DNA from 2 places in the Lysinibacillus sp. BNK-21 genome. Region 2 is predicted to be linked to the other one. Evidence: riboswitches for the same ligand, from Rfam matches in the RefSeq annotation. Region 2 holds a riboswitch; the other holds the start of a gene.

Region 1 (6,725 bases), 580 kb from region 2:
TAATTGCATAGATGATTCCTTGCTCCACTGCGCCAAATAATGCTAAAAACATCGTTGAATCATCTCCTAAATCTCTTTATTATTTATATCACTTGTAAAATGAAGATAAAGCGGGGATAGTGCACCCCGCTTCGTTTTACTGTTCTAGAATTTCGGCACCCCAAGAATCTTTAATTTCGATGCCTAAATCATCTGCAACTTTTTTATTGATTAATAGTTTCAGATTTTGTGGGTATTGTGCTGGTGTATCGGCAGGTGTAGCTTCACCTTTTAAAATTTTCACAGCCATTTGACCCGCTTCATAGCCGATATCGAAATATTCAAAACCATAAGCGGCTAAACCGCCACGTGCCACAGAATCCAGTTCTCCTACGATTAATGGTAGTTTATTCGTATTGGCAACATCAATTACCGATTCTAATGCAGAAACTACTGTGTTATCAGTAATAATATAGAAAGCATCTACCTTACCAATTAGAGATTCTGTCGCTTGTTTTACATCTGCGGAAGTGGATGCTGATGCTTCTACCACCGTTAAACCTTGTTCATCCATAACCTTTTTCACTTCTGAAACTTGTGCAACTGAGTTTTGCTCACCTGCATTGTAGACCATCCCTACTTTTTTCGCCCCAAGTTCTTTTAGGAATGCTACTGTTTTAGAAATCGTTTCAGGATGTAAATCGATTGTGCCTGTAATATTTTTCCCTGGCTTTTCCATTGAGTCAATTAACTGTGCACCAACAGCATCTGTAACCGATGTAAAAATAATTGGAATATCACTTGTTGCTGTAGCAGCGGCTTGTGCAGAAGGTGTAGAGTTTGCAAAAATTAAATCTACGTTTGCACTTACTAGATTGTTAGCAATCGTTGTGTTAAGGCTATTATCTCCCTGTGCAATTTGTGGATCGTAGTCAACTTTTAAGCCTGCATCTTCAATTGCTTTTTTAAAGCCTTCCGTTGCTGCGTTTAACGATGGATGCTCAACAATTTGAGTAATCCCGATTTTATATGTTTTATCATTTCCACTCTCACTTGCATTGTTTGATTCATTTCCTTTTGAATCTGTTGTACCTGAGCCACTGCTACCACAAGCAGCAAGAAGCAACACTAATCCAAAAAGAAGGAATGACAACTTCTTTACATTGCTTTTCACAAATAATCCCCCCGATTATATTCTCGAATATCTATCGCACTTTATCCAAACAAAGTGTGAATGTATCGCTATATTATCGTTATTATCGAGCTCCGTCAACAACATTATGAATGTTCTGACTTTTAAAAGTGACAAAATATTTTAGTTTTTCATTTAATTCGGCGCTTTAAACCGCTAAACTACGCTGTTTTAGTTATTCGATTTCTTTTTTCAACATAGTAAAAAATATTTATGACAATTTTGCGACGATAGGACATTATAGACAAAGTCTGACATTTGACTTCTACTAGATATCTATAATAGAATATTTACTTGTGTGAAAGCACCGTGGTTCGTAACCATCCCACGAAAAAAAACTAAGGAGAAATGAATATGAAGATAAAATTTTTAGCAGCAAGTGGTATCATTGCAGCTCTATATATAGCTGTAACCATGCTTGTTGCCCCATTTGGTTTTACAGAGGTACAGTTCCGAGTATCTGAGATGTTTAACCATTTAGTGGCCTTTAATCCACGCTTTGCCGTAGGGATTATTATTGGTGTATTGATCTCTAATCTCTTTTCACCACTTGGCATTTACGATTTAGTTTTTGGTGTAGGTCATTCAATGATTACACTTGGCCTGTTTATTTTAATCTGTAAATTTGTCAAAAATATTTGGGCACGTTTAATTATTAATACATTGCTCTTTACATGTACTATGTTTATCATTGCCTTTGAGCTGAACTTGGCTTTAGAGTTGCCATTTTTCTGGACTTGGCTAACAGTCGCGGCGGGTGAATTTGTTGTATTAGCTGTAGGTGCACCGATTATGTATGTATTAAACAAACGCCTTCACTTTAAAAATTTGATTTAACTGACGGATCTTTTTAGATTCGTCTTTTTTCTTGACACTATTCTGAAAATACTCTACAATTCTTTCTAATAAATGCAAGGAAGAAGAGTAGTAGCAAGCATTGTTACTTTTAGAGAGCTGGTGGTTGGTGCAAACCAGTAGTACAGACTTGTGAATGGACTTCAGAGCAGCCTTATCAAATGTAAGGCCGTTTCGCTCCCCGTTACCGGAGCAGGAAAGCGCGCAAAAATTGCGAATGAAGGTGGCACCACGGTTACTCGTCCTTTTTATGAGGGATTGGAGTGGCTTTTTTTTTGGAAAAATTAGCATAGAGGAGTCGAGTTAAGATGAGTACAGTAGTAGAAAAAAAGGGATATTTCGGTGAATTTGGTGGAAGCTTTGTTCCAAAGGAGCTTCAAAATGTTTTAAATAGACTAGATGAGAATTTTCAAAAGTATAAAGAGGATGATGATTTTAAGCAAGAATTAGATTACTATTTCCGTGAATATGTCGGTCGTAAATCCCCTCTTTATTTTGCAGAGAATTTAACAAAGCAATTAGGTGGCGCAAAAATCTATTTAAAACGTGAAGACCTTAACCACACAGGCTCCCATAAAATCAATAATGTATTAGGACAAATCTTACTAGCTAAACGTATGGGAGCAAATCGCGTGATTGCCGAAACAGGGGCAGGTCAACATGGTGTAGCAACAGCTACAGCGTGTGCCATGTTTGGAATGGATTGCACGATTTATATGGGCTTGGAAGATACAAAACGTCAGGCATTGAACGTATTTCGCATGGAACTTCTCGGAGCGAAAGTTGTAGCTGTCGATAAAGGGCAAGGACGCTTAAAGGATGCAGTAGATGAGGCATTCGCTGACTTAGTAGAAAACTATGAAACAACCTTCTATTTATTAGGCTCAGCAGTTGGACCACACCCCTTCCCATCAATGGTTAAACATTTTCAATCAGTGATTAGCCGCGAAAGTCGTGAACAGATTTTAGAAAAGGAAGGAAAGCTGCCGACAGCTGTTCTTGCCTGTGTAGGAGGCGGTAGTAATGCCATTGGGGCATTTGCTGATTATATTGCAGACGAAGATGTTCGTCTTATTGGAATAGAGCCAGACAAAGCTGCTACCTTAAACGAAGGAACACCAGGAGAGCTACACGGCTTCAAATGTTTAGTACTTCAGGACGCAGAAGGCAACCCACTCCCTACCTATTCAATAGCAGCTGGTTTAGATTATCCAGGTGCGGGGCCTGAGCATAGCCATTTGAAAACAATCGGTCGTGCTGAATATGTGACCGTGACAAATGAAGAAGTTTTAGATGCCTTCCAAGTACTTTCTAAGGTTGAAGGTATTATTCCTGCTCTTGAAAGCTCACATGCAGTCGCACATGCTCTAAAATTAGCACCAACTTTATCATCTGAGGAAAGCATTATTATTAATATCTCTGGTCGTGGCGATAAAGACGTTGAACAAGTCTTCCACATGCTAACTAAATAACTCAAAAAAGAGCGACTTCCATTTACGGAAATCGCTCTTTTACCTATACCAATGATTTAGGATAAATTTCTGCTACATTATCTCGCAGCTTCGCTTTCAGGAATTTTCCGACAGATGTCTTTGGAATTTCTTCTAGAAAGACGACTGCATCTGGTACCCACCATTTGGCAAATTGATTTTCTAAAAAAGCAAGAAGCTCTGGTTCAGTTACTGATTGTCCCTCTTTCAATACAACACAAGCTAATGGACGCTCCTGCCATTTAGCATGGGGCATGGCAATGACAGCCGCTTCTAAAACGGCATCATGAGTCATCAGCGCATTTTCCAAATCAACAGAGGAAATCCATTCCCCACCTGATTTAATAAGATCCTTCGTACGGTCAGTAATTTTAATAAAGCCATCTGCTGTTCGTACAGCAATATCACCAGTATATAACCAACCATCTCGATAGGCATCTGCTGTTCGCTCATCACGATAGTATTCGTTGGAAATCCATGGGCCTTTTAAACGTAATTCCCCCATTGTTTCGCCATCCCAAGGTACCTCACCCGCCTCATTAATAATACTAGATTCGATACCTGCCATTGTCATCCCTTGCATCGCTCGAGCTTCAATACGTTTATCAATCGGCCAATCTTCCATCCATGACATATAATTAGACAATGCCACGATTGGTGTAGTTTCCGTCATGCCGTAGACAACAATATAAGGAATCCCATATTTTTCTTCAAATGTCCGAATGAGTCGAGTTGGTGAAGCCGATCCACCACAGCATATCGCTCTTAAAGAACTAATATCTCGTTCTTTCTTTTCCTGCTCCTGTAGGGCACCTATCCAAATGGTTGGAACACCAGCAGTTAATGTAACCTTTTCTTGTTCGATTAAATCCATTATTAATGCTGAAGTAAATTGCGGACCTGGTAGAACTTGTGTAGCACCCACATTGACACTAGCAAAAGGCAAGCCCCATGCATTTGCATGAAACATGGGTACAATCGGCATCACGACATCTCTTTCCGCAATTCCCATAGAGTCAGACATACTCAGCATGATACTGTGTAATACTAAACCCCGATGGGAATAGACAACCCCCTTTGGATTCCCTGTTGTGGCGCTTGTATAGCACATACCAGCAGGTGCTTCTTCATCAATATCCTCTGGAAATTGAAATTCTTCATCAGCAGTAGCTAATATGTCCTCATAGGATAAAACATTTTGTAATGTAGTCTTTGGCAAAGCTGGTTCATCCGTCATAATGATATAATGTTTCACTGTCTCAAGTTTTGGCGCAATATTTTCAATGATCGGTAATAAATCTACATCGACCATTAAAATCTCATCTTCTGCATGATTAATAATATAGATCAAATGCTCTTCTGATAAACGAATATTTACCATGTGTAAGATTGCCCCTGAGCAAGGCACAGCAAAATAAGCTTCTAAATGTCGATGCTGATTCCACGCAAAGGAGCCGACTTTTGTTCCTCTTGTCATCCCAAGCTTCGTAAGGGCATCTGCTAAACGACGCGTTCTTTTTGCCCACTGCCCATATGTTAAACGATGTATTTTGTGTGGGCTTGTCCGTGAAATAATTGATTTTCTTGCAAAATAGCTCTCTGCTCGTTTAAAAAAACTAGTTAAAACTAATGGTGCTTGCATCATAAAACCCATCATCCCTTCATTTGTGAATTTCCCCTTGTGAAATTATCATAGCATCAATTTAACTGAATACTATTAATATTCCGAATATTATTATATTTTAATTTCATAATTTAATCTATATATTCCAATAATTTTCTTTTATATATAAAAAAACGGATGAAGTCTAGTCTTCACCCGTTGCCTATCTATTATGAAATTGCTTTTTTATGCAGTTTAATTTTCAATTTTTCTAACATATCTACCGTCATTTTAGCTAAATCATATTCTGCTTTGAAGCCCCACTCTTTTTGAGCCGCTTCAATATTTAAAGAGTTTGGCCAGCTATCTGCAATGGCTTGACGAACAGGATCTACCTGATAGCTCATTGTGAAATTTGGTAAGTGTTTCTTGATTTCAGCCGCGATTTGCGAAGGTTCGAAGCTCATGGCTGTAATATTAAAAGCATTGCGATGAACAAGCTTACTACCGTCTGCTTCCATTAAATCTACAATAGCTTGTAAGGCATCTGGCATGTACATCATATCCATAAATGTACCTTCCTGAATATACGATGTATATTTGCCTTGTTCGATGGCTTCATAGAAAATTTCTACAGCATAATCTGTTGTACCACCACCTGGAGGTGTTACATAAGAAATTAGCCCCGGGAAGCGTACTCCGCGTGTATCAACACCAAAACGATTAAAGTAATAATCGCATAATAACTCACCCGCTACCTTATTTACCCCATACATAGTTGTTGGTCTTTGCAAAGTATCCTGTGGTGTATCTTCCTTAGGTGTAGACGGACCAAACGCACCAATTGAGCTTGGCGTGAAAAATTGCATATTTAACTCACGTGAAACTTCTAACGCATTCATTAATCCACCCATATTTAAATTCCAAGCTAACAATGGATTTCTCTCTGCTGTAGCTGATAATAATGCTGCTAAATGCATCATCGTATCTGCACCGAAGTCCTTTGCTAAATCATGCATTCTTTGTCCATCTGTCACGTCCAATATTTCAAATGGGCCCTTAGTATGTTCAAGCTTTCTAATGTCTGTAGCAAGTATATTGTCCTCTCCATAAATACCACGAAGTTTTTCTACTAGCTCAGAACCAATTTGACCAAGTGCTCCAGTAACAATAATCTTTTTCATTTCCCAAAACCTCCACATGTGAACAATTGTACTTTCTGAAAGTACAAAAATACATTAATAAACATTGATTTAATAACACTTTCAATGAAATTCATTATAATGTGTTCGTTTTGAAAATACAACAATTATATTAATAATATTCCTTACAAAGAACATACAATCCCTTATTCACAGTATATGAGAACAAGAAAAATATTGTGCTACAAAAATACACAAAACACATTTGTACATCTCAAAAACACAAATCATTTACACTTTCATAAGCTAGTTTTGTAACCATGCAAAAAAAGAATCTTCTTTGCTATTTTTTGCAAAGAAGACCCTTTTTGAATATTATTCTTTAATATTAAATTATATCGAAAAACGTTTGACAGCTATTTGCAAAACTTTTGATACTTTGCGCAATTCCTTAATATAATTAT
Region 2 (6,725 bases):
ACAAAAGAAAACAGCATAAAAAATGCAAGAGGTACCTTTGAAAGAATATAAATCAAACAGACCCATTCGAATAAAGCGAATGGGCCTGTTTTTAAAAAGCTTACTTGTGATCCGTATCTTCATAATAAGGAATAATTATTCTGGAATAATATATTTTTCTTTCATTGGCCCTACTTTATTTAAAATAATTGCGCCAATCATTTGTATAATCGTCTTCACAATAATTTGCCCCAAAATGGCGGCAGGTACCGCTTCCCATGGCAATATATTGGCACCAAGTGGACTTAAGCCGATTACTACGAAAATTGCAGAATCTAGAAATCCTCCAACAAGACCACTGTAGAACACACGCCAAGCCATTGGTAATTTTAATCGAGTATAAATTTCAGTATCAGCCGTTTCAGCGACAACAAATGATAGTGCTGAGGCTACCACAATTAAAAGTGTATCACCTAGTAGGAATGACACCACAGCTGATAAAATTAAAGCTGTAATAATAAATAAATACGTCTTTTTTCTACCATATTTATTTTGTACTAGATCCCGAAAAATAAAGGTTGCCCCAATTAAAAGCGTTCCCATTGGGACAATAAACATACCAAAATGGAAAGGTGCAAATGCTGCCGTTACCACATTAGCAATAACAATAGATAATAAATAAAATAATATTCTCAAACTATTACTCCTCAAGTAAATTTAATTTTTGTAAGAGCACCCTACACGCCTCTTTTATTTCCCCAAACAAGGGCATGTAACTGTGGTAGTACTTTAACATCTCTTAAATCCTCATCCTTCATTACTCTATCAATCAGTGCACGATATTTATCCAATAAATGCATCATTAATTGTGAATTATCAGTTGCCGTGAGATTATCATTACCGACTTGAAGATAAAAAGGAATCATGGGATATCGATGGTGAATTTGTTTAGCATAATCGTAATCCTCTTGATTAAAAACGACTATTTTGAGGGATACATGGTGATTGCTGTTCCGATCTTTAAGTTTTTCGAAGATATAAGAGAGCACCGAGTAGTCTGTGGTCATTCCAGAACTAGGTGGCTTTGGTGAAATTGTCAGTTCATCAATCTCATACATCCACTTTTGCCACCTACTCCCCTGTGTTTCTACACCGATTTTTATGTCATTTTCTTTTAAAATGGCAATAAGCTCTGCTAAATTCGGATTGAGTGCAGGATTGCCGCCTGAAATTGTGACAAATGAAAAACCATTGCCCCCTAAACGCTTCAACTCAGACCAAATCTCTTCCGCTGTCATTTGGACAATAAGGTGCTTTCCACTGCCATCCCACGTAAACGATGAATCGCACCAAGAACAGGAATAATCGCAGCCCGCAGTTCTTACAAACATTGTCTTCTGGCCAACGACCATACCCTCTCCTTGAATCGTTGGCCCAAAAATCTCGATAACAGGTACTTTACTCAACTTCCATCCACTCCCGTCTAGCTTCTGCATAGCTTGTTGGAGTCTCATAAAGCCTGATAAACTCTACACGCACACCGTTATATCCTTCATCAAGCAAAGCCTCAGTCAACTTTTCGTAAATCCAAACAACAATGTTCTCTGCCGTCGTATTCATGGATGGAAGCGTTTCATTTAAATAACGGTGATCCAAATGAATCTCTATTTTATGTTTCCATATTTCTTTTATATCGCCGAAATCAATCATCAAACCACGTTCATCTGTGTAGCCACTCAGTCCTAATATAGCTCGATAGGTATGCCCATGTAGATTTTTACATTTCCCTTCATAATGATGTAGATGGTGGGCAGCATCGAAGGTAAATTCTTTGCTTATGAGAACACGCTTTGCATGATATTTCAATTGATTTCTTTGAATATCCACATCAATTCTCTGGAGTCTCTCAACGATTTTAAAATCTGACATGCCTTAAGACTCCTTCCTATAACTTAAATACTCATCAAGCCCTTTATTTCGCAATTTACATGCTGGGCATTCACCACATCCATCTGCTATAACACCGTTATAGCAAGTCAACGTTCTTTGTCGTACAAACTCAAGTGCCCCAAGCTGATCAGCTAATTCCCATGTTTGTGCCTTATTCAGCCACATCAAGGGTGTATCAATCACAAAGGAATCATCCATCGATAAATTTAACGTTACATTTAAGGATTTAATAAAGACATCTCGGCAATCCGGATATCCACTAAAATCAGTTTCACAAACACCTGTTACAATATGCTTTGCCCCTACTTGGCTCGCTAAAACGCCCGCAAATGAAAGAAAAAGGAGATTGCGGCCAGGCACAAAAGTCGATGGGAGCTCACCATTTTCTCCGTCCTTCACCTTTATGTCTTGTCGTGTCAATGCATTCGGAGCAAGTTGATTCAGGAGAGACATATCAAGTATGTGATGCTTGATACCAAGCTCCTCTGTTATCACCTTCGCACAGTCAATTTCAAGACGGTGCCTTTGACCATAATCGAAAGTTACTGCCTCAATCTCTTCAAAGCGTTCTTTTGCCCAGAACAAACAAGTTGTACTGTCCTGACCTCCACTAAATACTACAATTGCTTTTTCCTTTTTCATCTATATAGACTCCCTTATATCGAAAAAACAGCACTCTAAGAAAAAGTGCTGCTTTCTTCTTAGTTTTTTTAAGAGGGTAGCTAAAAACCTCTGTCTTGCTTCATTTATCGATTATCAATTTTTTCTGGGTTAAGATCGTGGTTCATTAAACGATAATTGGCGATTTCTTCGTATTTAGTTCCTGGCTTCCCATAGTTACACCATGGATCAATCGAGATACCCCCACGTGGAGTAAATTTCCCCCAAACCTCTATATATCTTGGATCAAGTAATGCAATTAAATCATTCATAATGATATTAACGCAATCTTCATGGAAATCGCCGTGATTTCTAAAACTGAATAAATACAACTTTAGAGATTTACTTTCAACAATTTTTTTATCTGGGATATATGAAATGTACATCGTTGCAAAATCCGGCTGATTTGTAAGCGGACATAAACTAGTAAACTCTGGACAATTAAACTTAACAAAATAATCTCGATTAGCATGAAGATTATCCACTGCCTCTAATACCTCAGGTGCATAATCATAGGAATACTTTGTACCTTGATTACCTAATAGGGTCAAATCCTTTAATCCTTCTTCATGACTTCTGCCAGACATAAAAAAACCTCCTTGTAAAATGTTTCCCAACACTTTTCAAGAGAGGTATCACCAATCATTCTATTTAAAACATAAGTAAACAGATAAAAAAAGCCACGTCCGATATGGACATGGCATATTGTCATGTTTCCATAGTTTTTTATAGAGGGTATCAGCTATGAACCTCTCCCGTTCTAGTTCGGGCATTCTTTTCTTCAATATCGTACAAAAAATAATACAGGACGTCAAATAGATTTTTTATAAAACTCTTAAATGATAAAAAGTATGAATTACTGTAAGTCAATACTCATTTGAAAGTTCTACTTTTTTATTAAATTACTATGAAAATAGAATTAATTTATTTTTGACAAAGTAATACTAATTATCAATATTTTGAGATTTTTCAATATTACGATATTCGAATTATCTCACCTGTGATAAATTGGAAATATCACACTAAACTGAAAAGTGTGATAATTAAGAGTGGAGGGAGAAATGAGATTTGAAAAAGTTTAAGTTTACGAAGTTTTTAAGTAGTATGATAGCTTTCGTTATGGTGCTTTTTCTATTGGTTCCATTATCGAGTGCTAATGCTGAAGATTCGAAACCATTCAAGCAGGATAGCCAAAGTGAAAGTATACTTCAATTAAAGGCGGCTATCGCTGAACAGCTAAGCTTGTCTAAAGATGGTCCAACTCTTCACGAAAGCTTACAAAATGTATCAGGCAATCAAGAAGTTGCAGTCATCGTACATTTATCTGAAAAGCCTGTGGCACTAGAGCAAGGAATGAGCCAATTGAAAGGCCAAAAGTTCTCTAATGCGCGAGCAAATGAAGTTCGATCAAATGTAAAATCTCAACAAGCACAAGTTAAGAAAGAATTAGCTACTAAAAATGTTCAAATGACTCAAGGCTACACATTTGATACTGTTTTAAACGGTTTTGCAGCAACTGTGAAAGCAAATGATCTCCCAAAGCTGCTTTCAATAGAAGGAATAACATTAATTGAACCTGATGCAATTGTTTACGCATCTGAAGATAATACAATGAAATCATCAGAACTGATTAAGGAAGATCAATTAGAGGCTCAAATGAATACAAGTATTTCTTTCCTCGGCATCGAACAGCTTTGGAATGAAGGAATTGAAGGACAAGGTATAAAGGTAGCAGTATTAGATACTGGTATTGACACAGATCACCCTGAGTTCGCCGGAATTTACAAGGGTGGGAAAAACTTCATTCCAAATTCATCAACTTACACAAAGCCTCGGGCAGATGACGATGCATCGGAAACCTTGCCTTCTGAGCGTCCTGCTGGAACACCTGAATTTAATGAAAAGGGAAGCTCGTTCTATACTTCTCACGGTACCCATGTTGCTGGAACTATTGCAGCAATTGGAGCTAACAATTTCGGCATTAAAGGAATTGCTCCAAAAGTAGACCTTTATGCTTACCGTGTTCTTGGTGCATATGGAAGTGGGGCTACATCTGGTATTGTTAAAGCAATTGAAACGGCTGTAACAGAAAAAATGGACATAATCAACCTTTCTCTTGGTGGGGGGGCTAACTCTGAAACGGACGCAGGTTCATTTGCTATTAATAATGCAATGATGGCTGGAACAATCGGAGTAATTGCAACAGGGAACTCCGGCCCAAATCGAGGAACAATGGGCACGCCTGCAACCGCTCGTTTAGGAATTGCTGTGGGTAACACAACAAATCCAGAAACAATGTATAACGGTGAAGTGAATGTTACAGTTGGTGACTACAACTTAACAAAACAGCTCCCATTAATGGGAACAACTTTTGGAAGGGATTTAGCAACACAGCTTCAAGGAGAATTTGACCTAGTTGCTATTCCTGGAAACGGAGAAGTAAAAGACTATGAGGGAATCGATGTAGAAGGTAAAGTGGCATTAATCTCTCGTGGCAGTATCGCATTTGTTGATAAAATTGCGAATGCAAAGGCAAATGGAGCAGTCGCCACAATTATTCATAACTTTGCTGGTGGAACAAATGCACCTAATATTTCAGGTACATTCCTGGGTGATTCTTTTGCTTTTCTACCAACATTTGATATGTCCCAAACGGATGGCAATGCAATTCGTGCTGCATTAGCCGGTGGAACTGGAAAAGTTAGCTTTAGTCAATTTACTTCCACAAAGACACTGGGAGATGAAGTAAACGATTCAAGTTCCCGTGGCCCATCTACGCCAAACTTTGATATTAAACCAGATGTAAGTGCACCTGGAACAAACATTATGTCAACGATTCCAATGTATAAAAAGGACTTCCCTAATGCAGATTATGCAGAGGCATATGATCGTAAAACAGGAACTTCTATGGCAACACCGCATATTACAGGTATTGTTGCATTACTTAAACAAGCAAATCCTGATTGGAATGCGTTCGACATAAAAGTGGCGCTTTCTAATACAGCAAAGGTTTTAGATAAAACAAAATACGATGTATTCTCTCAAGGTGCAGGTCGTGTAAATGCTTATGCTGCAGCACATCCAGAAATTCTTGCCTATGCATTGGATAGTGCAATTTTAGATGGAACAGGAGCTGTTTCAGAAAACTTAAAAGGGACAGTTACTTTTGGTCCACAATCACTTAAAGACCAGGATATTTCCGTAACGAAACAAGTTTTAGTAAAAGATATAAAGGGGAACGGCGGTAATTATAATGTATCAATTGATGTGACAAAATCATTTGGTGATGCAACTGTTACAGTCGACCAGCCAACATTTAATTTAGTTGGTGAGCAAGTGTTAAATCTTACATTAACGGCTTCACAAGCTACAGCTCCAAACGGCTCGGAAATACTGGGGTATATTCACATCAGCGGTGGTGCTACAGAAATTTCATTGCCATTCGCAGCTGACTTTGGAAGCGAGGCAGTAACTGAAATTAAAGATTTAAAGATTACAGAAACAGACCTCTCCTTTAATGGAGATGGCGTGAAAGATTCAGCTGTACTTTCATTTACATTAACTGGCGATGTAACAACTAACTATATCGAGCTATGGGATATTATGAATCCTCAAGGTGGAGAATATGGTGATGGCTACATCGGTTATCTACATGCAGGTACTGCGCTAGGAAAAGGCTCTTATACGCTGAATATCGCTGGGCAATACAAACCATGGGGAACAGAACCTGCCACAGCAATTCCAGATGGTCTCTATACTATTGACTTTACTGGTCTTGCGGCATCAGGGGTAGTTTCCGATTATGTTGGACCAATTATCGTGAAAACGACTAAACCAGAAATTACTGGTTCAGTAGCTGAAGGTGTCGCTACAGGAAAGGTAACAGATAAGTATATCGACTACAATGAAGAGTTATATTTATATGGTTTAAACTACAATTTAAATGATAAATTAAAAGCTTCCTATATTGCGACTGTGAATGGCGAAATACAAGCGCCAGTTCCTTTTGAATTAAATCAAGACGGTAGCTTCACATTCCCAGTAACAACAGAAACTAATGCTGTATCAGTAAAAATTGAAGACGCTGCAGGGAATGTTGGTGAAGCACTAATATTTGAAAAAGATGTAGTTGAACC

The links. Region 2 has a riboswitch for preQ1 ahead of queF (preQ(1) synthase). Riboswitches for the same ligand answer to the same signal wherever they lie in the genome.
Region 1: it holds a riboswitch for preQ1, as region 2 does, so the genes downstream of both, ACMGGO_RS20245 (QueT transporter family protein) here and queF (preQ(1) synthase) in region 2, are expected to answer to the same signal.

The regions. Positions count from the first base shown of each region.
Region 1 is NZ_JBLQTS010000001.1:4,009,659-4,016,383, forward strand. It holds gene ACMGGO_RS20235 (ABC transporter permease) at 1-52, opposite strand, end outside; gene ACMGGO_RS20240 (ABC transporter substrate-binding protein) at 137-1,153, opposite strand; PreQ1 riboswitch class I at 1,475-1,519, shown strand; gene ACMGGO_RS20245 (QueT transporter family protein) at 1,526-2,008, shown strand; T-box leader at 2,077-2,276, shown strand; gene trpB (tryptophan synthase subunit beta) at 2,335-3,498, shown strand; gene ACMGGO_RS20255 (long-chain fatty acid--CoA ligase) at 3,542-5,161, opposite strand; gene ACMGGO_RS20260 (L-threonine 3-dehydrogenase) at 5,350-6,303, opposite strand; gene ACMGGO_RS20265 (methyl-accepting chemotaxis protein) at 6,655-6,725, opposite strand, start outside.
Region 2 is NZ_JBLQTS010000001.1:4,587,808-4,594,532, reverse strand. It holds gene ACMGGO_RS22980 (MFS transporter) at 1-19, shown strand, start outside; gene ACMGGO_RS22975 (VUT family protein) at 136-675, opposite strand; gene queE (7-carboxy-7-deazaguanine synthase QueE) at 717-1,445, opposite strand; gene queD (6-carboxytetrahydropterin synthase QueD) at 1,438-1,908, opposite strand; gene queC (7-cyano-7-deazaguanine synthase QueC) at 1,912-2,571, opposite strand; gene queF (preQ(1) synthase) at 2,676-3,176, opposite strand; PreQ1 riboswitch class I at 3,302-3,348, opposite strand; gene ACMGGO_RS22950 (S8 family serine peptidase) at 3,658-6,725, shown strand, end outside.